One region of the Janthinobacterium sp. 64 genome, then DNA from elsewhere that is predicted to be linked to it. Evidence: predicted binding sites of a transcription regulator. Region 1 holds the regulator's gene; each other region holds the start of a gene.
What was found. The regulator LexA, encoded in region 1, represses DNA repair genes until DNA is damaged. The targets are predictions, from matches to a motif close to ACTGTATNNNNATACAGT.
Positions count from the first base shown of each region.

Region 2: the regulator LexA is predicted to act here: its motif matches at 4,647-4,664, upstream of recA (recombinase RecA).
Region 3: the regulator LexA is predicted to act here: its motif matches at 4,468-4,485, upstream of imuA (translesion DNA synthesis-associated protein ImuA).

Region 1 is NZ_PHUG01000001.1:2,185,568-2,193,272, forward strand. It holds gene CLU91_RS09575 (replicative DNA helicase) at 1-582, opposite strand, end outside; gene rplI (50S ribosomal protein L9) at 718-1,173, opposite strand; gene rpsR (30S ribosomal protein S18) at 1,201-1,491, opposite strand; gene priB (primosomal replication protein N) at 1,517-1,816, opposite strand; gene rpsF (30S ribosomal protein S6) at 1,837-2,226, opposite strand; gene lexA (transcriptional repressor LexA) at 2,503-3,138, shown strand; gene CLU91_RS09605 (cystathionine gamma-synthase family protein) at 3,205-4,446, opposite strand; gene purF (amidophosphoribosyltransferase) at 4,553-6,076, opposite strand; gene CLU91_RS09615 (CvpA family protein) at 6,115-6,603, opposite strand; gene CLU91_RS09620 (SPOR domain-containing protein) at 6,624-7,634, opposite strand; gene folC (bifunctional tetrahydrofolate synthase/dihydrofolate synthase) at 7,659-7,705, opposite strand, start outside.
Region 2 is NZ_PHUG01000001.1:3,118,431-3,126,135, forward strand. It holds gene sucC (ADP-forming succinate--CoA ligase subunit beta) at 1-233, opposite strand, end outside; gene CLU91_RS13760 (DUF2889 domain-containing protein) at 309-1,019, opposite strand; gene CLU91_RS13765 (class I SAM-dependent methyltransferase) at 1,159-2,697, opposite strand; gene recX (recombination regulator RecX) at 2,793-3,248, opposite strand; gene recA (recombinase RecA) at 3,456-4,556, opposite strand; gene CLU91_RS13780 (response regulator) at 4,806-5,540, shown strand; gene CLU91_RS13785 (sensor histidine kinase) at 5,537-7,069, shown strand; gene CLU91_RS13790 (DUF4212 domain-containing protein) at 7,062-7,376, shown strand; gene CLU91_RS13795 (sodium:solute symporter family protein) at 7,373-7,705, shown strand, end outside.
Region 3 is NZ_PHUG01000001.1:5,155,939-5,163,643, reverse strand. It holds gene CLU91_RS27995 (hypothetical protein) at 1-102, shown strand, start outside; gene CLU91_RS27990 (hypothetical protein) at 511-1,989, opposite strand; gene CLU91_RS27985 (hypothetical protein) at 1,989-2,618, opposite strand; gene CLU91_RS22670 (hypothetical protein) at 3,628-4,032, opposite strand; gene imuA (translesion DNA synthesis-associated protein ImuA) at 4,497-5,240, shown strand; gene CLU91_RS22660 (Y-family DNA polymerase) at 5,173-6,645, shown strand; gene CLU91_RS22655 (error-prone DNA polymerase) at 6,649-7,705, shown strand, end outside.

The sequences.
Region 1 (7,705 bases):
CGTGATTTCACTCTGGTTGTCGCGGCTGTACAGCTCGTCGATGCGCTCGACCACCTGCGTCAGCAGGGGCTGGATGGCGGTCCAGCCCTGGGCGCCGCGCGCGCCTTCTTCGGCGATGGCGAAAATCTTCGATTCGGCCTCGTCAAGCATCTGCTTGACTTCCTTGCCTTGCGGGCTGAAGGCCGTGCCGGAGATATCGTCGGCGACGGTGATGAGCTTGCGCAGCACGCCGCGGTCGCGCACGATCTCGGCATAACGCCGGATGTTCGCGGCCGATGGCGTGTTTTGCGCCATGGCGTTCAGGTAAGCGAGTCCGCCCACATCATCGGCCTTGCCGAGCTGGGTCAGGGTTTCAAAAACAGTAATGACATCGGCCGGCCTGGAGCCGTTAATCATCTTGACGATTTGCTCGAAGATGATGCGATGGTCATAGCGATAGAAATCCTCCGCATGCATGAAGTCGGCGATGCGGTCATACGCTGCATTGTCGCGCAACAGACCACCGATGACGGATTGTTCTGCTTCGATCGAATGCGGCGGAATACGGAGGGAATCCAGTTGCGGATCAGAGGGGGCGTTCATGGCGCGAATTATACCCGCTTCGGCGTGCTGGCAAAAATAAAGGGCTGAAAATGAGCGAAAAAAAGGCCACAAAAAAGCCGGGCGAACCCGGCTTTTCATCGTGCGGCAATGCTTGCGGGCCAGGCCCGCAGACAATTACGCGTTCGCGTCTGGTACGACAGCGATAACAACTTCCACGACCACGTCGGTGTGCAGAGCAACCGAAACGTTGTGCTCGCCAACGATCTTCAGCGGGCCGGTAGGCATGCGGATTTGTGCTTTTTCAACAGCAAAACCTTGCTTGGTCAGCGCTTCAGCGATGTCGAAGTTGGTGACGGAACCGAACAGACGGCCATCAACACCAGCTTTTTGAGCAACTTGAACGGTCAGGCCGCTCAGTTTTTCGCCCTGGGCTTGCGATGCGGCCAGTTTGGCGGCAGCAGCTTTTTCCAGTTCGGCGCGCTTGACTTCGAATTCAGCCACAGCGGTTGCCGTGGCACGACGTGCCAGGCGTTGCGGGATCAGGAAGTTACGTGCGTAACCGTCTTTGACTTTGACGACTTCGCCGAGGTTACCGACGTTAACAACTTTTTCTAACAGAATGATTTGCATAGTTCTTCTCCAGGAATATCTGACCGATTAAGCGTGGTGCAGATCGGTGTATGGCAGCAGCGCGAGGAAGCGAGCGCGCTTGATTGCGGTGTCGACTTGGCGCTGGTAGTGCGCTTTGGTACCGGTCAGGCGTGCTGGCATGATCTTGCCGTTTTCCTGGACGAAGTCTTTCAGCGTGTCGACGTCTTTGTAGTCGACTTGCTCAACGTGCGCTGCGGTGAAGCGGCAGAACTTCTTACGTTTGAACAAAGGGTTTTGCTGTTTGCGTTTTTCTTTAAGCTTGAGCTTATTTTTGTCGAACTTTTTACCGAATGCCATGTCAGGCTCCTGTATCTAAAATGCGCTAGTCAGAATTGACTGCACTAAAATCAATGATGTGAAACACCAAACTCTTGCTGTTGCGGCTCTTCCTGGCCAGGAAACCCGTGAACTGATACACCCCGCCCAAGCTTGCCTGGCTGAACCGGCCTGAAATTTCGCCAGCGGCTAGCGCGGCAACATCAAACTCGGTCAAACGGGCAATCCCTGCTTCCATCTGCTGCGAACTGTGTTGCAATACTGCATTCACAATCGGCAACCCTGCCGGGGTATAGCGCAATATTTCGCGCTCGGCAATGATGGCGGTAACTTGTAGCTGGTTCAGCGCACGATCCTGGTCAAGAATTAAGCGGCGGCTGCGGCAGGAGCGGCTGCTGGTGCTTCGGTGCGGTGGCTTTTGGCCGCGTCTTCGCGTTGTACCGATTTCATCATCGGCGAAGGAGCTGTTTCAGCTTTCTTCATTTTAACGGTCAGGTGACGCAACACGGCATCATTGAATTTGAATGCTGTTTCCAACTCGACCAGGGTCTCGTTGTCGCATTCGATGTTCAGGCAGATGTAGTGTGCTTTAGGCAGCTTTTGGATCGAGTAAGCCATTTGACGGCGGCCCCAATCTTCCACGCGGTGAACCGAACCGCCGCGGGTGGTTACGCTGGCTTTGTAGCGTTCGATCATCGCGGGCACTTGCTCGCTTTGGTCCGGATGGACGATAAAGACTATTTCATAATGACGCATGCAAACTCCTTCAGGTCGGATTGATAATCGCCCACCCCGGCGTCAAGACGGGTGTGGGAAGGTCAGCCGAAGATTATAACCGCCTTTTGCAAACGTTTCAATCATTCCTTCAACAAGCGGCCCGCGCACGGGGCAGGCCAGGCGTTTTTTCCTGCCCATTCCAGTATTTCGCACGAAATTCGCGCAAATAGCGGAAATCCCCTTGCATAGTGGGCGATACTGTACAAAAATACAGACTGTTCATATAGACAGCATTTTAGTATGCACCCACCGCTCATGATCAAGCTGACAGCACGACAAGAACAAATCCTGAACCTGATCAAGGACGCGATTGAAAACACGGGTTTTCCACCCACCCGTGCCGAAATCGCCAATGAACTGGGTTTCAAATCGGCCAATGCGGCCGAAGAGCATTTGCAGGCCCTGGCCCGCAAGGGCGCGATCGAGATTTCGCCCGGCACTTCGCGCGGCATCCGCCTGATCGGTGCGGCCGCTGAAGCGCCGGCATCGAAGGTGCCGGCAGCACTGCTGATGTCGCTGCCCCTGATCGGCCGGGTGGCGGCAGGCTCGCCCATCCTGGCACAGGAAAACCTGGAAGCGAGCTACAACGTGGACCCGGCCCTGTTCTCGGCCAAGCCCGACTTCCTGCTGAAGGTGCGCGGCTGGTCCATGCGCGACGCCGGCATCATGGATGGCGACTTGTTGGCCGTGAAAAAGGTCGACAGCGCCAAGAATGGCCAGATCGTCGTGGCCCGCATCGGCGACGAAGTCACCGTCAAGCGCTACAAAAAAACGGGTTCCGTCATCGAACTGCTGCCGGAAAACCCCGACTTCAAGGTGATCACCGTGTCGCCGGAAGACGAGTTTGCGTTGGAAGGTTTGGCGGTGGGACTGATGCGCAGCTGGCATTAATCAAGTACATGCAAAAAGGGCCGCAACAGCATGACTGTTGCGGCCCTTTTTTATTGTCCAGGCGTTTTATACATCCAGGGCGCTACGGAAATCCTCGAGCAAATCGGCCTCATCCTCAATACCCACCGACACGCGGATCAAGGACTCGGCAATGCCCATGCTGGCGCGGCGCTCGGCGCCCATCTCATAAAAGATCGTGTGCGCGACGGGAATGACGAGGGTGCGCGTGTCACCAAGGTTGCTCGCTGGAATGGCCAGATTCAGGCGATTGAGGAAATCGAAGCAGTCGATACCGTCTTTTAATTCAAAGCTGAACAGCGAGCCATAGCTGCGGAACAAGTCCGTCGCCAGCGCGTGCTGCGGGTGCACTGGCAAACCCGGGTAGTGCACGGCCGCTACACGCGGGTCGGCGGCAAGCATGGTGGCCAGCGCCAGGGCGTTCGAGCAGGTGCGGTCCATGCGCAAGGCCATGGTTTCCGCGCCGACGGCGATATGGTGCGCCGCTTCCGGGCCCAGCGATGCGCCGAAATCGCGCAAGGCCTTGGCGCGGATTTGCGCGATGCCCCACTGCGCCGGCGCCGCCTTTTTGTAGTTTTCAAAGATGTTCGGGTACTGCGTCCAGTCGAACACGCCCGTATCCGTCAAGCTGCCGCCCAGCGCATTGCCGTGGCCGCCGATGGATTTCGTCAGCGCATTGACCACCAGGCCCGCACCCACCGCTTTCGGGCGGAACAGGTACGGCGTGGTCATCGTGTTGTCGACGATGTACAGGATGCCCTTCTCGCGGCACAGGTCGCCGATTTTCTTCAGGTCGGCGATCTGCGTGCGCGGGTTGGCGATGGTTTCCACAAACACGATGCGCGTGGCCGGCGTGATGGCGGCCGCCACGTTGGCGACATCGGTGGCGTCGACGAACGTCACGGCGATGCCCTGCCCCGTCACCGTTTGCCACAGGCTGTTGGTGTTGCCAAACAAAAAGGCCGACGACACCACATGGTCGCCCGCACGCAGCAGCGATTGCACCACGGCGCCGATGGCGCCCATGCCGGTGGCGAAACACAAGGTGGACACGCCGTCTTCCATCTGGTTGACCTTGTCTTCCAGCGCGGACACCGTCGGGTTACCCTGGCGGCCGTAGCGGAAACCCGGCTCCTTGCCCTGGAACACGGAAGCGAGCTGGCGCGCGTCGGCATAACCGAAGGCAACGGAAGTATGCACGGGCTTGTGCAGCGAGCCGTGCTCGATGCCCTTGCGGCGGTCGTTATGCAGGATGGTGGTGGTAAAGCCGTAGGTTTTTTTGGTGGTCATGGTGGAAGTTCCGGAGTTCGATTTGCCGCGTAACCCAAGGCAAATGCCGGGGTCAGACCTGAAGGTCCGACCCCGAAAAAAAGCCCGGCATCGGCCGGGCAGGTACTTATGCTTCCGTTGTTGCCAGGTTCAGGTTCAGCTGGGAACGCGGCGTATCTTCGGGCGCTGCCGCCTTCGGATGGTGGCGCGCATATTCCAGGCGGTCCAGATACTCCTGCGACACGTCGCCCGTCACGTACACGCCATCGAAGCACGACGCCTCGAAGTTGGTGAGCGCCGGGTTGACGTCGGCGATCGCCTGCTTCAGCGCGCCGATATCCTGGTACACCAGGTAATCGGCCGTGATTTCGCGGCACACTTCTTCCGTCGTGCGGCCATAGGCGATCAGCTCATCGCGCGTCGGCATGTCGATGCCGTACACGTTCGGGTAAATCACCGGTGGCGCGGCCGAGGCGAAGATGACTTTCGTCGCGCCCGCTTCGCGCGCCATCTGCACGATTTCACGGCTGGTGGTGCCGCGCACGATGGAATCGTCGACCAGCAGCACGACTTTATCCTTGAATTCGGACGGGATCGCGTTGAGCTTCTGGCGCACGGATTTCTTGCGCGCCGCCTGGCCCGGCATGATGAAGGTGCGGCCGATGTAGCGGTTCTTGATGAAGCCTTCGCGGTATTCCAGGTTCAGCGCCAGTGCCAGCTGGATGGCGGCCGGACGCGAGGAATCGGGAATCGGCATGACCACGTCGATATGCACGTCAGGCAATTCGGCACGGATCTTTTCAGCCAGGTATTCACCCATTTTCAGGCGCGTGGCGTACACCGAGGCGCCGTCGATGACGGAGTCGGGACGGGCCAGGTAGACGAATTCGAACACGCAGGGGTTCAGGCTGGCATTGTCGGCGCACTGGGCGCTGTGCAATTTCTTGTCGGCATCGATGAAGACGGCTTCGCCGGGACCAATGTCGCGCACGAAGCGGAAGCCCATGCCTTCCAGGGCCACGGATTCGGAAGCGATCAGGTATTCAGGACCCTGCTCCGTTTCATTGATGCCCAGGCACAAGGGACGGATGCCGTGCGGATCGCGGAAGGCCAGCAAGCCCACGCCGGCGATTTGCGCGACGGCAGCGTAGCCGCCCTTGACGCGGCGGTTCAGCACGGTGATGGCCTTGAAGATGGCTTCCGGGTCCAGGTTCAGGCCCGTCGTCGCTTCCTGGATTTCATGCGCCAGCACGTTGAGCAGCACTTCCGAATCGGAATCGGTATTGATGTGGCGGCGGTCATTTTTGAACATTTCCTGTTTCAACTGTTCCCAGTTGGTCAGGTTGCCATTGTGCGCCAGGGTGATGCCGAACGGCGCATTCACATAAAACGGTTGTGCTTCCTCTTCGCTCGACGAACCGGCCGTCGGGTAGCGGCAATGGCCGATGCCCGTCGTGCCTTGCAGCGAACGCATGTTACGCGTACGGAAGACGTCACGCACGAGACCATTGGCCTTGTGCATGGAAAACATACTGCTGTGATTGGTCGCAATCCCTGCCGCGTCCTGACCGCGATGTTGCAAGAGCAACAATGCATCATAGAGCAATTGATTGACAGGTTGATGGGAAACGACGCCGACGATGCCACACATGGTGTGCTCCTAAACTGTGCTACTGATTTTAAAAAAATTCAAAATTTCACATGCTGCGCGTAAGCGGCAGGCAGATAAGGCTTGATGGCACGCGCACCCTGCTCCGCGAGCGGACTGAGCAGCGCGTTTTTCCAGAATGACTGCTGCGGTATGGATGTCATGCCGCACAAGATGACGGCGGTCAGCACGATCACCAGTCCCCGCGCCACGCCGAACAGGCTGCCCAGGGTGCGGTCGGCCAGGCTCAGGCCCGTCACCTTGACCAGTGCGTCGACCGTCATGGACAGCAATCCCATCAAAATGCGTACGCCGATGAACAACACCACGAAGGCCAGCAACAAACGGACGGCTTCGCCCGGCACGGCTTCCGGCAGGAATTTCGCCAGGGTGGCGCCATACGCATTGGCGATGACGAAAGCCACGATCCAGCTGACCAATGACAGTATTTCCTTGACCAGGCCACGCATCATGCTGATCAGCACGGACGTCACCAGCACGAACAGCACCAGGTAATCGAAGATCGTCACGTCCGTTCAGCCTTGCAACATCACGCCGGCACCAGACTGCCGCCCAGGCCCAGCTTTTGCAGCTTGGCGCGCGTCTTTTCGGCGTCTTCGCGGCTGCCGAACGGGCCCACGCGCACGCGGATGCGCTCGCCGGCCGGGCTGGAGACTTTCTGCGTATAGGACTTGATGCCCGCGTCGCGCAGCTTGTCCTGCAATTCATCAACCTTGTCCTGCGTCGCCAGGGCCGCCACCTGCACCACGAACTTGCCGCTGCCGGCGTCGTGCGCCTTGTCTTGCGCCTTCTCTTGTGCTTTCTCTTGCGGCTTGCCTTCCAGAATCGCCAGCGCGCGCGCGGCATCGTCGGCCGATTGCGCCGGCTTGGCAGGCTTCGGTTCGGGCTTGGCTTCCGGTTTTACTTCATGCTTGGGTTCAGGCTTGGACTCGGGCTTGGACTCGTGTTTCGGCTCGGGCTTGCTTTCGTGTTTCGGTTCCGGTTTCGGCTCGACCTTGACCGGCTTGGGCTCGGGCTTGGGCTCGGGTTTCGGTTCCACATAAGTTGGCTTGGCAGGCACAGGCTGGACGGCGGCCAGCACGGGCGCCGGCATGGGTGTCGGTGCAGGGGTCGGCTTGGCCGCAGGCGGCAGCGGTGCGTCGATGATTTCCTCGGACTGGTCCAGGCCAGTGTGCGCAGCCGCTTGAGCGGGCGCGGCCGGCACGGGAGCAGGCGCAGGCGCAGCGGCTTTTTCTTTCGACGGAATGTCGATGGCGATATCGTTGAAAGGCGCTTTCGGCTCGGAATCGAGCAGCATCGGCAAGCCGACAGCCACACCCAGGGCCAGAGCGATGGCCCCGACCAGGCGGCGGCGGGCGCGCTTTTTTTCAGGCAAGACCGGGTCCGGCGCTTCCTTGCCGCCACGGCGCGATCCGCCGCCACCGGAGGTGTTGGCGGCGCGCTTGCGGGTCGGCGACTGTGCTTCGCCAGGGACATAAAAGCCGCTGTCTTCGCCAGAGGATTCTTGCTTGTTTTTAAACAGTTTCGAGAACAAGCCCATGCGTGATTTTCAGTCGAGTGCGTTTCAGTGAAGTGAGGATTTTCGGGCCTTCATCACGCCGGCAACGGTGA
Region 2 (7,705 bases), 930 kb from region 1:
CCCATGATCTGGTCAGCGTATTCTTTGACCTGTTCGATCGATTTTGCCACTTTCACTCCGCCGCCCTTGCCGCGGCCACCTGCGTGGATCTGCGCCTTGACGACCCATACCGGGCCGCCCAGGGTTTCCGCGGCCTTGACTGCCTCGTCGACGGACATGCACGCAATACCGCGTGGTACCGTCACTCCGTGCTGCCGGAGGATTTCTTTGGCTTGATACTCATGGATTTTCATGCTGGCTTCCCTTCTGATACTGATTTGTAAAAATACGGTTAGTGGTGCAAAAAAACAGGAAATACAGCGCCGGGGTCACGCTTTGGCTACCCAGCGCGGGTAGTACTGTGCAACTGCCCCGCCATCGGTGCGCAAGGCGTGACACTTGTCGAGTTGAAACGGCTTTTCATGCGACAAATCAGCATTCTCACCGTCACGGGTCGACCAGACATCGCCGGCAAATGCCTGAACCGTCGCAGTCGGCAAGACTTGCGCCAGTTCGGTCAAATGGGTACAGCCAGCGATTCCCGCCAGGCGCTGTTTCAAGTCGCGGCGGAAATTCTTCAATAAATTCAAACCGATCAGCGCCTTGTAAGCGGGGCCGATGGTATCGCAAAAACCGGGATAGGGCACGGCATCGGAGGCGGCTTCGGCCTCGACGATGGTCAGTTCGCGATCGACGGTAATGCGTAAATGGAGGTCATGCAGGGGAGTGCCGGCGGGACGGGGGCCGGAGGCCAGGGTCGCGTCATAGCTTTTGATATCAGTGATACGGGCGTCAATATCCCACAGGCCGTCGTCGCGCACATACGCTTGGACGTCGATAACGCGGGAGTGCCGTAGGGCACGCCGGGATACGGGAGTTGACAGGGGCATAAGACCGATGCCGCTTGCGCGGCCAAAATTTAGTAAGCAGCCATGTGCATAAAGCACGCCGTTCGCAGCTTCTACGAACAGCAACCGCACCTGCGGCGCCGCAAAAACCCTAAAAGTGTAGCACATTGCGCGCAGGTTGCGCCGCAACATAATTTTTCATTGCATCGTTAAAAACATTTCAAATTATAAATAGAAAACAGTGATTTTCATGTAGTCATTCACAAAACGAATGATTGATATCATAAAAATCACTACCATTGTCATGCCGCGAGGTACTTCGGCATCAGCATCAATCGGCCACGCCCAGCGCCTGCAGGATGGGCAGCACGGTGACGCGGAAGCTTTCCGCCTGCACGGCCAGTTCGGCCAGGTTGTCTTCTTCCGTCGTCAGCACCGTGCCATTGCGCACCATGGTTTGCTGCAGTGCGCGGAAAGCCTGCCAGGCAAATGCCGCCCAGGCGTCGGCCTCCAGATGCCCTTCCAGCCTGGCCAGCAGGAACAACTGTTGCAGATGCAACACACCGACGCCACCGCCCGTCACCGGACTGGCCAGCGCGGCCAGGTCGGTGCGGCCCAGTGCCTTTTCCAGCAGATGCCGGTTCAGCCTGGCCGTGGCCGGCCGCGCCAGCGCGATCGCGGCATCATCCTGCGCCGGCGAGATGCAGGCTTTATGCGCCAGCACAAGCAGCATCTGCAGCAGGCTGCCCAGGTCAGCCAGGCCGGCGGGCAAACGCTGTTGCAGTTCGGCTATGGTATGCGGCTTGCGGTCACCGAGCAGTTCCAGCAGGGGGCCATACACGGCCGGGTCCAGGTCGGCCTCGCCCAAAGCGCCCGTCACCTTCATGGAGATCTGCTCGACCGGCGCCACCAGCAGGATGCGTATGGCGCGCAGTGCGCCAGCCTGTTCATGGGCGCTCAGCTTGCGACTGCCCTTGACCCAGTAATCCTGGCGAAACTGCCGGTTCAGCAGAAAATCGACGGTGTTCTCGCGGAAAGTGGCATCCGGAATCTGCGCCAGGAAAGCCAGGTGTTCGGGCGAGAAATTGAGCGGGGCAACATGATCGGAGTAGGCGGCCGAACCGGCAAACTCGAGCTTGCCCCCTGCCAGCACCGGCTTGATGGCCGAAAACGATACCGGTTGCCAGTAATGATTGAAGTATTCGTGGGACAGATAATTCGGATCCTGCTCGCTGAGCTGCTGCAACCGTAGCGCAATGGTGGGATTGGCCAGCAGGTAGCGCGGCTTGGTCTCCATCATGCGGTTGACGAAGGAGAGCGCGCTGCCCACGCGCGTCAGGGAATCCTGCCCCGGCGCGCTCAGCACGCGGCTGTGCTGCTCCATCAGGTCGCGGATCGGCGCCATCGCCGCCCAGCCCGCCTGCGTGTTGTAACTGATGTACAGCACGCCGCCCGGCTTGAGCTTGCGCGCCAGGAAATCGGTGATATGCGCCTGGTTTTCCGGCGAGATCCAGCTCCAGATACCGTGCAGGGCGATGAAATCGAAGTCAGGCAGGTCGCTGCGGGCGCAAAAATCCTGGAACGATTGTTCCGACAGCACGGCGCCATTGCCGGAGACCTCGGCCAGTTCCTGCGCAAAGGCAGTCTGGGCCGGATTGAAATCGGTGCCATACCAGCGTGTGCCGGACGCGGCGGCATGGATATTGACGGTCATGCCCTGACCAAAGCCGAGCTCGCATGCGGTGCTGACCTTCGGCGGCTGTATGCCCCAGCTCAGCAGCAACAACTGTATGCGCAAGGGGTTCAATTCCGTGTAATAGCCGTAGGTGTATGCGGTTTCGGCCGTGTAGCCAGCATGCCAAGCGCTCATCAGGTGTCCCGTATATCAAGTAAATAAGCTGGGACGCAACATGCGCAGCAGCAATTAGGCAGAATAACTGATCCTTGCTGTCAAGTTAATAAATATTACTCATCCTCGGGCTCCAGGCCTTTCAAGGCCACCTGCACGGCGCGCTGCGAAAAGCCGCGCTGCATCAGGAAGCGCACCTGCTTGTTGCGCTGTTCGGCATCCTGCGCCACTGCACCGAATTTGCGGCGCCACACTTCGCAGGCGCGCGCGGTCTCGCCTTCGGCCAGGCCCGCCTTGAGTTCCTGCAGCGCTTCACCACCGATGCCATGGCTTTGCAATTCCGCCATGATGCGGCTATTGCCGAAACGCGCCGAGCGGCGGTGGATCAGCGACTCGGAAAAGCGCTCCTGCGACAGCCAGTTGGCTTGCTCCAGGCTGTCGAGCAAGGCTTCCACGTCGTCGCCTTCCTGCGCATGGCGCTGCAGCTTGCGCCGCAATTCCATGCGGCTATGCTCGCGCATCGACAGAAAGCGGAGCGCCCTGCCCTTCAGGCTTAGTTGTACTGCAGCCATACACCCACCTTGTCTTTCATTCATTCCACGATCACAGCACCCAAACACAATCGCCGCCCGGCGCAACAGCGCGGGACGGCGATCGGGGTCATACCTTGCGGCAAGCCATGCGTAGGTCGGATTCGGCCCCTTGGGCCGTAATCCGACAACATTGTTGACGTCTGTGGTGTTGTCGGATTACGCGCGGCTTTGCCGCGCTCATCCGGCCTACTCTGGCTTGGCTTCCGCCTTGGCAGCCTTGTCGGCGGCTTTATCCGCTTTTTCCGGCTTTTCAGCAGCCAGCGGCGGCAGTTCGCGCACGCCCAGCGACGCGCGGACCTTGTTTTCGATTTCGCGGGCCAGCGCGGGACGCTCTTGCAGGAAGGCGCGGGCGTTGTCCTTGCCCTGGCCGATGCGTTCGCCGTTGTAGCTGTACCACGAACCGGATTTTTCCACGATCTTGGCATCCGAACCCAGGTCCAGGATTTCGCCTTCGCGCGAGGTGCCGGCGCCGTACAGGATGTCGAAGTGCGCTTCCTTGAACGGTGGCGCGATCTTGTTCTTGACGACCTTGACCTTGGTTTCGTTGCCGATCACTTCATCGCCGGACTTGATCGAGCCGGTGCGGCGGATATCGAGGCGCACGGAGGCGTAGAATTTCAGCGCATTGCCGCCCGTGGTGGTTTCCGGGCTGCCGAACATCACGCCGATCTTCATGCGGATCTGGTTGATGAAGATGACCAGGGTATTGGTGCGGTTGATGGAACCGGTCAATTTACGCAGGGCTTGCGACATCAGGCGCGCTTGCAGACCTGGCAGCGAGTCGCCCATGTCGCCTTCGATCTCGGCGCGTGGCGTCAGTGCGGCCACGGAGTCGATGACGACGAGGTCGACGCTGCCCGAACGCACGAGGGCGTCGCAGATTTCCAGTGCCTGCTCGCCCGTGTCCGGTTGCGAGATCAGCAATTCGTGCAGGTTCACACCCAGCTTTTGCGCGTAACCGACGTCGAGCGCGTGCTCGGCATCGATAAAGGCGCACGTGCCGCCAAGTTTTTGCATTTCAGCAATGGTTTGCAGGGTCAAGGTGGTTTTACCCGACGATTCAGGACCGTAGATTTCCACCACGCGGCCGCGCGGCAAGCCGCCCACGCCCAGCGCGATATCGAGGCCGAGCGAACCGGTCGACACGACTTGCACTTCTTCGATCACCGCGCTGGCATCCATGCGCATGACCGAACCTTTGCCAAACTGCTTCTCGATCTGCGCCAGTGCGGCGGCGAGCGCCTTGGCTTTTTCCGATGCGGGTACTACAGCTTTTTTATCGTCCATATGTTCTTTCAGCCGTCCTACAGTTGCGAATCCATTTGAATCCTGCAGCCTGCGATAGCGCCAGTGGGTTAAATTCTTTACACAGACAGTACTGTATAAAAAAACAGTGATCAATGCAAGCGGAACGTGGATTTGTTTTGAAACAGGTCAATACAAGCCTGGTTTTTCACAAAAACTCGCCACCTTGCGGAAAATGAAACACAATACACACCTCAGATGTCCTGATGTTGCAAGCATAGGAAGTGCACCATGCGTATTTTACTTGCCGAAGATGACAGCGTGCTGGCCGATGGCCTGACCCGCTCGCTGCGCCAGTCCGGTTATGCCATCGACTACGTCAAGACCGGCCAGGAGGCCGATACGGCCCTGTCCACCCAGGAATTCGACCTGCTGATCCTCGACCTGGGCCTGCCGAAGATGTCCGGCCTGGAGGTGCTGCGCCGCCTGCGCGCGCGCGCCTCGCTGCTGCCGGTGCTGATCCTGACGGCCGCCGATTCCATCGAACAACGCGTGAATGGCCTCGACCTCGGTGCCGATGATTATATGGCCAAGCCGTTCGCCCTGTCGGAACTGGAGGCAAGAGTGCGCGCCCTGACGCGCCGCGGCGCTGGTGGCGGCGCCACCGTCATCAAGCACGGCCCCCTCAGCTACGACCAGGTGGGACGCAGCGCCTACATCAACGATCAGATGCTCGACCTGTCGGCGCGCGAACTGGGCTTGCTGGAAATCCTGCTGGGCCGCACCGGCCGCCTCGTCTCGAAAGAGCAACTGGTCGACCACCTGTGCGAATGGGGCGAAGAAGTGTCGAACAACGCCATCGAGGTGTATGTGCACCGCTTGCGCAAGAAGATCGAGGTGGGCGGCGTGCGCATCGCCACCGTGCGCGGCCTCGGCTATTGCCTGGAAAAATACTCGGAAGCGGCGCGCCTGAATGCCGAAGCGGGCGAGGCGGCAGCCCCGGTCAGCGGACCCGCCACCAAGTGAAGGCGCGCGAAGCGCCAGCGGACGAGGTGGACGACGACGACTGGTTCGAGCCGCCCACCACGGAACAGGACGACACCATCGAGCATTCGCTGTTTGGCGAAATCCTCGACTGGATGCTGGCCCCCTTGCTGCTGCTGTGGCCGATGAGCATCGCCATCACCTACCTGGTGGCCAAGGGCATCGCCAATCAACCGTTCGATCATGCGCTGGAAGACAGCGTGACGGTGCTGACGCAGCAGGTCAAGCAAGCCGACGGCGCGCAGCTGCGCCGCCTGCCGGACAAGAACCGCAGCGGCCGCGACTTCCTGCGCGGCGACGATGTCGACACCCTGTATTACCTGGTGGTGGGCGGGCGCGGCGAATACCTCGACGGCGACCGCGACTTGCCGCCGCCGCAAGACCCCGACAAATACCGCAGCGGCATGGTGCTGTTTCGCAACGACACCATCCACGGCACGCCCGTGCGCGTGGCGTTTACCTATCTCGACATGCCATCCGGCAGCGACGACGAACCGCGCCGCACGCTGGTGCAAGTGGCCGAGACGCTGGAAAAGCGCGCCCAGCTGGCCAACGAAATCATCAAGGGCGTGATCTTGCCGCAGTTCATCATCCTGCCCGTGATCCTGGCCCTGGTCTGGTTTGCCCTGGCACGCGGCCTGTCGCCGCTGGCGCAATTGCAGGAGCGCATACGCGCGCGGCCGCCCGACGATTTATCGCCCATCGAATCGGGCCAGGTGCCCGAGGAAATCACGCCGCTGGTCGGTTCGCTCAACGAGATGCTGGCGCGGCTGTCGCTGTCGATCGACATGCAGAAACGCTTCATCGCCGATGCCGCGCACCAGATGAAAACGCCGCTGGCCGGCATGCGCATGCAATCGGAGCTGGCCCTGCGCCAGACCGACCACGACGAGATTCACCGCTCGCTGCTGCAGCTGGCGAAAAGTTCGGAAGCGGCCACGCGCCTGGTGAACCAGCTGCTGGCCCTGGCGCGCGCGGAAAACCAGCCGCAGGCGGGCACGGCGTTCGAGCCGATCGAGCTGAGCGAACTGGCGCGCGGCGTGGTGCAGGACTGGGTGCAAGCGTCGTTTGCCCAGCATATCGACCTGGGCTTCGAGCAGCCCGCGTACTCGATCATGATTTCAGGCAATGCCATGATGCTGCGTGAACTGCTGAGCAATCTGATCGACAATGCCCTGCGCTACACGCCGCCGGGCGGCAGCGTCACGGTGCGCGTGCGCAGCACCCTGGAACTGGCCATCCTGGAAGTGGAGGATACGGGCCCCGGCATACCGCAGGCCGAGCGGGCGCACGTGTTTGAACGCTTTTACCGCATTCTTGGCAGCAATGTCGACGGCAGCGGCCTGGGCCTGGCCATCGTGCGCGAGATTGCCCAGCAGCATGGCGCCGAAGTCGATATTTTTAACAATCCGCGCGCGCAGTCGCCGAAGCTGCCGGGCACCCTGCTGCGCCTGAGCATTGCGCTGCTGTTGCCTGACGCACCAGAAGAGAATGACATCACGTATGGATAAGCCCAGCCTTCCTGCAGCGCCGTTGCGGCCGACGCGCACGCCCAGCCCCGGGCTGCAGGCGCGCCTCGACGTGCACTGGCACAAGACGCGGCGCCTGACGGCCATCCTGTTGCTGGTCTGGCTGCTGACGGGCTTCCTGACCGTGTTTTATGCGCGTGAACTGCTGCACCTGAACCTGTTCGGCTGGCCGCTGCCCTTCTATATGGCGGCCCAGGGCGCTTCGCTGGTGTACCTGGCCATCATCGCCTTCTATGCCTGGCGCATGCGGCGCCTGGACCGCGATTTTCATGCCGGGGAGCAAACATGAGCGGCCAGCGCAGCTTCTTTGCCCGGCTGAGCCGCTACTACCTGCTGTTTACAGCCGGTTTCGCCGCCTTCCTGCTGGCCCTGTCGGTGCTGGAACAGGAAGGCATGCCACGCGCGTGGATCGGCTACCTGTTCATGCTCGTCACCATCACCCTGTACGCCACCATCGGCGTCATCAGCCGCACCTCGAACGTCACCGAATACTATGTGGCGGGGCGCAGGGTGCCGGCCATGTTCAACGGCATGGCCACGGCCGCCGACTGGATTTCGGCGGCCAGCTTCATCAGCCTGGCCGGCGGCCTGTACCTGAACGGCTTCGACGGTCTGGCC
Region 3 (7,705 bases), 3.0 Mb from region 1:
GAGAAAACGCCGGATACTTTGAAAGTAACCATTCAAAATAAAGAGGCTGATACTGAAATTGCAAAATTATTAGACTTTCACATTTCAACTATATCCATTTAAGGAAAAATTGCTGCTCACTTGAGCGGCTTTTTTTTCGTGGTTGCTGACGATTATGCCTCAATACAGAGAGTTGGAAATGAAAGAGATGGTCTGCAAAAGAGGCAGTATCTGCAGGTCCTCCACGACAATGCCCAAGTGAACTTTGCAATTCCTCCTCGCTTTCAATAAAAATTTTGCGACCTCGTTTCCAGTCACCGAGCATATGAACCAGATTCACATGCCTCTTTACAACTATATTTCATACATTCCGCTCGCTCGCACTGCCATATGACCTGAGGTCGCTGATTCACAACTAAATTAGAGAAACCTCCCTGCGCTGTAAGTGACAACAGGGATGATTGTTCAGAGGAGGGCGAGGAGATGAGAATTATATTAAATAAAAAACCACCGCACAAAGCTGAGAAAATGCTACATCCAGATTGCTTGAGAGACAGTACTTCGTATCCGCTTCAAAGTTTGTGGACCAATGTCATCCAGCGAAAGTAATTCTTCATCAGTTGCCTCCGCCAAGTTTGCAACTGTTGCAAAACCCGCTTGACTAAGTATACTTAATTTCTGTTCAGTCAACCCGTACGGATACGCATTAGATTTTGCAAGTTTATCAATATCCTCTTGGAGAATAAGCATTTCGGAATTTTCCAACAATTCTGGAAGTTCAATCTTAAAAATTTCGCTTCCTTTGTGCAGCTCGACTGATTCGTCTTCTGATTTAAGCCAACTCGAAAATAATTCGCTAGTAACTCTAGCGCCGCTGGTATTTTCAAGTAGTGTGCATAAATTTAGACTATATCTGGTGCCCCTTCCCCTAGATTTCATCGCACGAGAGACATCTCTTATAGCAATGAAACCCGTATATTCCAAAATTTCCAGAGGCTTCGATAGGCGTTGTGCTATTTCACGTAAAATGATAACATTTTTCTTGTTATTTTCTCCTGCCTCGAAAAAGATAGAGTTGGCCACGCTTATCGCAGGGTCAATCATCGGTGCATAAACGCCGAGTTTAGGCTTTAGTTCTTCGATAAGTGGCCAGTAATAGTTACTTGCTAAATGAATAAGTGTTTTGGTGATTGTCGTTAGGCCTACTTTATTGTTTGTTAGGTTTTCCGACAACGCATTACACGCAAAAATGAAGCCCCTCATGTTGCCTAAAACGGCGCGGCCCATAAAACCGGCAACAGAATCAACATCGAACTGAGTTGTAAAGACGGACCGCGGCAATGTTCCATTAAAACGCATTTTTAATATCTCTGAAAAGCCTTCGCTATAGCCCTCCAATTCGTCATTTTTAGATACGTCGATGACCGTGGCATCGTTGTATACATCAAAACGAGTGCCAAATTTAGTGACTCCAGGATAAATTGCAGCTTTGCATGATATATTGCTATTTGAGAGCGTTCTGAAAATATCAAAGAACTCGTGAAGGGGTGCTTCTCGCCCTATATGCGCCGCATCGTCAAATAGAACAACGACCCTTTTTCCTGAAGCGCTAGCAATTTTTGAAAGTGCTTTTTGAAGAGATGTAACCGTTGGTTTGCACTCAAAATCGAATGGCTCATTTTCACACGTGTGTGCAGTAGCATCAATCACTAGCTCACATAACATCCTCTCGTATTTTTCCCCTTCGCTCCTTAATAAATCCAAATGACGAAGGCTGATATAAATTCCGAAAACAGAACTGGTAACGTTCTGTGGATACATTCGACGCGTAGCCTCAAGCATTAACGCACTTTTCCCGCTTCCCCGTGCTCCTTTTAATAATACTGGCCCGTGCGCCATGAGCTTCGAAATGAATGCTTGTTCCTGACGGGAAAAGTGGTGGTATCGTTCAAAGTCCTCTGCCGGAAAATCTTCTGCGGCAAGAAGTAAAGAATTATCGTCTAATGACATTAGAAAAGCCCCATTTTTTGTATTTGGTTATAAGCTATTGCTGCGTTTGCTGTAGCTATCGGATTGGCTGCATAATCGACTACTGACAAAATTAGCCCCAATGTTGATATATTAAAAACTACTTTTCTCAATAACTCTCGAATAGTTGACTCATCAAAAGTTGCAGTAATTGGAATGACAAATTCGTGATGAATTCCCTTTGAAAGTTCAGAATATACTGACGTGAAGTCAGATAATAATTCGCTACAGAATCGTTTGGAATCCTTCTTTCTTAGCTCTGAAATCCATTCATCGCCATTAATATTTTGTACCGAATCAAGCATTAATTCGAAATGGGGGCTCCAAACTAGCTCCATAAAATAGGCTCCCAACAAAGCTCTAGTGGGATTTTGTAGCGCTTTGTCTTCCCATAGATTGGTTACCTTGTCCGCAAGAATATCGCCCGCCCATCGGATGGATGATTTATGAGATTTATCTATTTTATAATCAGGTTGTTTCTGGCTTTCTCTTAGTATCAGCAATCTAAATGGGTCGAGCCTTGCCAAGATGGCTGTACTGCCCAGTTCCAAAATACTGCGAGCAAAGAATGGAGCCATTAGTGCTAGCTTAGCGGAATCAGTGTAATCCATCTGGATAACAGTTCGTACTACGTTATCGATAGAGTCACTTAAATGTCGGAGTACTTCTGTTATCCCGCTTTCGTGAGAAGGAGTATCGCCGCAGAGCAGCTTAGACAAAGCAGTTTGTTGCGTCGGAGCATTGACGGTCAGTTTGCACTTCCGTGTTCGTCTCCTAATTTGCTTTTTTGGCTTGTGATTTTTAACTACAATTCTACTTATTACCATGAGGAAGACCTAACTCTAAAGGAGTATCGTAACGAGCATATTACTACGGAAACATATCTTTGTCGTTGTCGTGTTGCATCTTTGGTCACATTTTCAGAAAGGCAGAATTGGAGGTATTCTGATACTTGGCGTTTCCAAGAACTTCCTTTGTTTATTCTTGGGATAAAGAAGCGAAATTCGCAGCTGACTTATCGGTGATTCGCGGCGGATTGTGTTTGGCAGCGGTAATGAGTCGCAGGTTAACGTCAGGTACCGATTTCCAACGGTAAGTACGTGGAATACGGTACGAAGCTCGTTTCGATGCCGTACACGGGTTCGTTACGCATTCCCGAGCGGCCGCAGGCCCCAGCTTTGGCTGAGCGTGCGGGGTGGCAGTACGCTGAGCTAGCGGAGGAGACGTTGCAGACCTAGCCCGCGTCGTTCAAGCGCTGGCTGATTGAAAATAAGAGCCGACTGCTCAAGCGCGTTAGCAGCGAGCGCCGGCACGTCATCGAGGACGCTATCGCCTGTGAGCATCTGCCTCTCGACCTCTAGAGCTGGGGCGACCTGCGCGAACGCTATTTCAAAGAGTTTGCACCGTCGATGTACCGCTTTGAAGAAGCACCAATGGCGCGTGCTTTCAAAAAAGGTCTTCGAAAAGTGGCCGAGCGAAACGGTAACGCCGGCGTCGATTACAATCTAAGTCCTAGACATAAATGATGAAGCCGCCTAAGTACGGCTTTCGTTAGCTCGGAGCAGCTTGGTACGGATGTGGTCGGATTATCATCGCCATGTGCTCCTGTCATGAAGCAAGTCAGGATGACGCGGACGGTGGAACCTGCCATCCGACCAGTTCGGCGGTTCGGCGCATTACCCACCTGGCCTCTGGCTCGGATACCCAGCCCGTTGCAATCAGCCGCGGCAAATATTGGTCGAGAATCTCAGTCTCTGACATGTGCGAGCGTTTCCCAGCCTTGGATTCAAGGGACGATACGGCGAGTTGTTGCGCAAGGTCTTCGCAGTTGTTCCAGCGCTCGAGCAGCTCCGGCGGCGAGCAGCCAGGACTGTAGAATCGGCCTTGGTACCGATTCATGGAGAATTTAGGCTGGGCGCCTGAAACGGCGCTTAGATTGGTTGGACGTGGGAAATCTGATGGCAGCGCGGCGAAGAGCGCCGCTTCTGACTCGTCTTGCGGCTCATCGCCGAGTTCAATATTCATAGTGCCTTTTGCATCGATATTAGCCTCTCGCCATCATACTCGAGCGTCGAGTTGTGGGTCTAGAAGGCTTCTATGAGCATGTACCTTACGGGACATCTTAGCTACCGATGGACTTCCCCCAGCAGCAAACCACGCCCTGGCCCAGCGCGCTGCCTGGCGCTTCGTTTCCGGCGTGGTGGCTGCGATGACGCGGTCCATCGCGACTCCTGCTCGCTGGATTGCGTAAGTCTTGCGGTTACCTCGAAATTTTCGGTAGGCCATGCAATGTCCCTAAATAGAGAAGTTTAAGGTCGCCCCTTCCACTTGTCACCTGCTCAAGTGCTTTCGCACATCGGCAGTCATCACACCGACGTCCTCACCCTCAACGATTTTTAAATTCAAGTTGACAACAAAATCTCCTTGCTAGGTCGTACAGTAGCCGACTATACTAAAAATACTGTACATAAACACAGGTAAATAAAGCAATGGTTGCCGCCCCACTCGAAATAACACCTGCTAGCAAAGTTGCTCTAGACCAGGCCTTGCGCTCTAGCGTATGGCGGGCCAGTGAGCTTGCCGTGTCGCGCGCTACCACTGTGGGCACCGGCTACGAGAAGTTGGATATTGAGTTACCAAATAGAGGCTGGCCCCGTTCATCCCTTGTGGAGCTCCTGGTTGAGCAACATGGAATCGGCGAGATGCAACTGCTGAAGCCATGTTTGGCCAAGCTGTCGCAAAAAGAGCGCATAGCATTCGTACAGCCGCCGTATTTGCCCCATTCGATGGCATGCCGGTCGTGGCATCTAAATGACCGAAACCTGTTGTGGTTGAGGCCGCAAAGTTCAGCCGACGCCCTGTGGTCTGCGGAACAGATTCTCAAAAATGGTAGCTGCGGGGCAGTGGTGATTTGGCAGTCGAACGTTCGCCCAGAGTCCCTTAGGCGGTTAAATCTCGCAGCTCAGAGTACCGATACCTGGTTATGGCTCGTTCGGCCCCTAGCGGCAGCTTCAGACGCTTCTGTATCGCCTTTGCGCATCGCACTGCGCCCTGCAGCTGGAGGTGTATCGGCAGACATCATTAAACGCCAAGGGCCGACATGCGACGCCCCGATTTTTATACCACTCGTAGATATGCCGGTTGCCCACAAGCCGGTCCCTGAAAATGAAAATGCTGTTGAGTGTGTACCTGCCACTCCTACCTCTCGAGTGTATGCGTCCGCGATGGTCTGAAGCGGCAGCCGTTGTCGTTATCGACAAAGGCGCCGTTCTGACAATGTCACGTGATGCAGCGCGTGACGGGGTGCGCGTTGGCATGCGCACCGGCGGCGTGTCCGCCGTATCACCCGCTACCCAAACACTAGAGCGCGCTCCTGAACAAGAGACCAGGGCGATGGAGGCAGTCGCGACCGCGCTGATGCAGTACACGCCGGAAGTGACGTTCCAGCCAGATTTCTCGGTGCTGCTGGATGTGAGCGCTAGTCTCACGCTGTTTCGAGGTCCCCATGCACTGTGTAGCCGCGTGATGCGCAATATCGAAGAGCTAGGCTTTACTGCACGCTTAGGAGCCGCGCCCACCGCCGAGGGAGCATGGCTGCTTGCACACAGTCATCGAATCAAAGGATTAACGCTGCGGCGCCGCGCGCTGTCCGTTACTACTCTACACCGTCGACTCGATGCATTGCCATGCGGTCTCGTTCCCGCTGCCTGGCCCTTTCACGATTGGCTTACCGATATCGGAGCTAAGCGCATAGGCCAGCTTCGCAAGTTGCCGCGCACAGGACTGCTCCGCCGGACAAGTAAAGAGATGCTCGCAGCACTAGACCGCGCCTATGGCGAGGCCCCAGAGATGCACGAGTGGATAAAGCCACCGTTGACATTCAACGTGCGGGCGGAGACTTTCGGCCGAGTAGAGAATGCGGATGCCCTGCTATACGGCGCCACCAGCCTCATCCTGCAACTGGTCGGGTGGCTGGTCTCATTGCAGCAGTCAGTGCGCACATTCACGCTGCTCCTGGAACACGAGCGTGGCCGTTCCGCAGTACCACCAACCCCAATTGAAATAGCCCTCGCCGAGCCGGCGTGGCAGGAACAACATCTCGTGCGTCTGCTGAAGGAGCGGCTGGCCAAAGTGGAATTGGAGCGCCCCGTCATCGCGCTGCGATTGCAGGTACTCGATGTCGAGGCGATGTTGCCGCCAAACGAGTCGCTGTTCCCGGAGCCAGGCGGTTCACCTCAAGAATTTGCTCGTCTGCTGGAATTGCTTACAGCTCGGCTCGGTCCGGAGAATGTGCTTGTTCCCGCAGACGTGGATGACTACCGCCCAGAGGTGTGCAACAGCTGGGTGTCCGCTACAACAAAGCAACCGCGCTCTCAAATCGAAGACATTCTCGAAGGGCGTCCATTTTGGTTACTGCCCAAACCGATTAAATTACTGATGCGCGACGAGCGTCCGTTTTATATGAGTCAGCTGCGATTTATCGAAGGCCCCGAACGATTAGAAGCAGGCTGGTGGGCGGACCAGACGGCGGCGCGCGATTACTATGTTGCGCAAGCCTCTAATCAAAGCTGCTACTGGATTTATCGAGAGCGCGTGCGCGACGACGTGCTTTGGTATCTGCATGGGCTCTTTGCGTGAACGATGCACACCATCCCATCCAAGCCACCCGCACCAGGGGCAGCTCTACCTGAATACGTCGAGCTACAGTGTATCTCGAATTTCTCATTTCTGCGGGGTGCATCGGCGCCGGACGAGCTAGTCGAACGAGCTTACTTCTTAGGTTACTCGGCCCTGGCCATTACTGACGAATGCTCTCTGGCTGGTGTCGTGCGTGCACACATCACCGCGAAGGAGCTTGGGCTACCGTTGATTATCGGCAGCCAAATGGAAGTCACCCCTGAAGACGGCAGTCCTCCATTTCGGCTCATCTTTCTCGCCACGAACAAGAACGGCTATGGCAACTTGAGCGAACTGATTACCGTTGGAAGGATGAGCGCAGACAAAGGGAGTTATCTGGTGCGGCCGCGCGATATCGCGACGCCAGTGGGCGACCTCGTTCACCTTCGTGGCTTGCCCGATTGCCAGTTCATCCTGTCGCCAAGATATGGCGCGACATACGAAGAAGTCGCACGCCAGGCTGCGTGGCTTGTACAGTGCGCACCCGGTCGGGCCCGCATCGCGCTCACGCTACATCATCGGAACAAAGACCGAATCCACCGCCAGTTGGTGGACGACATCGCCGGCGAATTCAGCATGCCGATTGTTGCCACAGGCGATGTGAGAATGCACGTGCGCTCGTGCAAACCGTTACACGACACCATGACCGCCATCCGCCACGTCATTCCTGTCGCGCAGTGCGGCTACAAGCTGCCTCCGAACGCCGAACAACACCTGCGCTCGCGTCTTCGTTTGGGCAATCTGTATCCCCGCGAAGCCTTAGCAGAGACTACGCGCTTGGCGAAGCTCTGCAATTTTTCACTCGATGAACTTCGCTATGAGTACCCGCACGAGCTGGTTCCCGAGGGCGAAACGCCGGCAACATATTTGCGCAAAGAAGTGTACCTTGGCGCCCATTGGCGCTACCCGCACGGAATTCCAGAGAACGTCCATGCCCAGCTTGAGCATGAACTGGGCATCATCGAAGAGCTGCGGTACGAGCCATATTTTCTAACTGTGTTCGACATTGTGCGATTCGCCC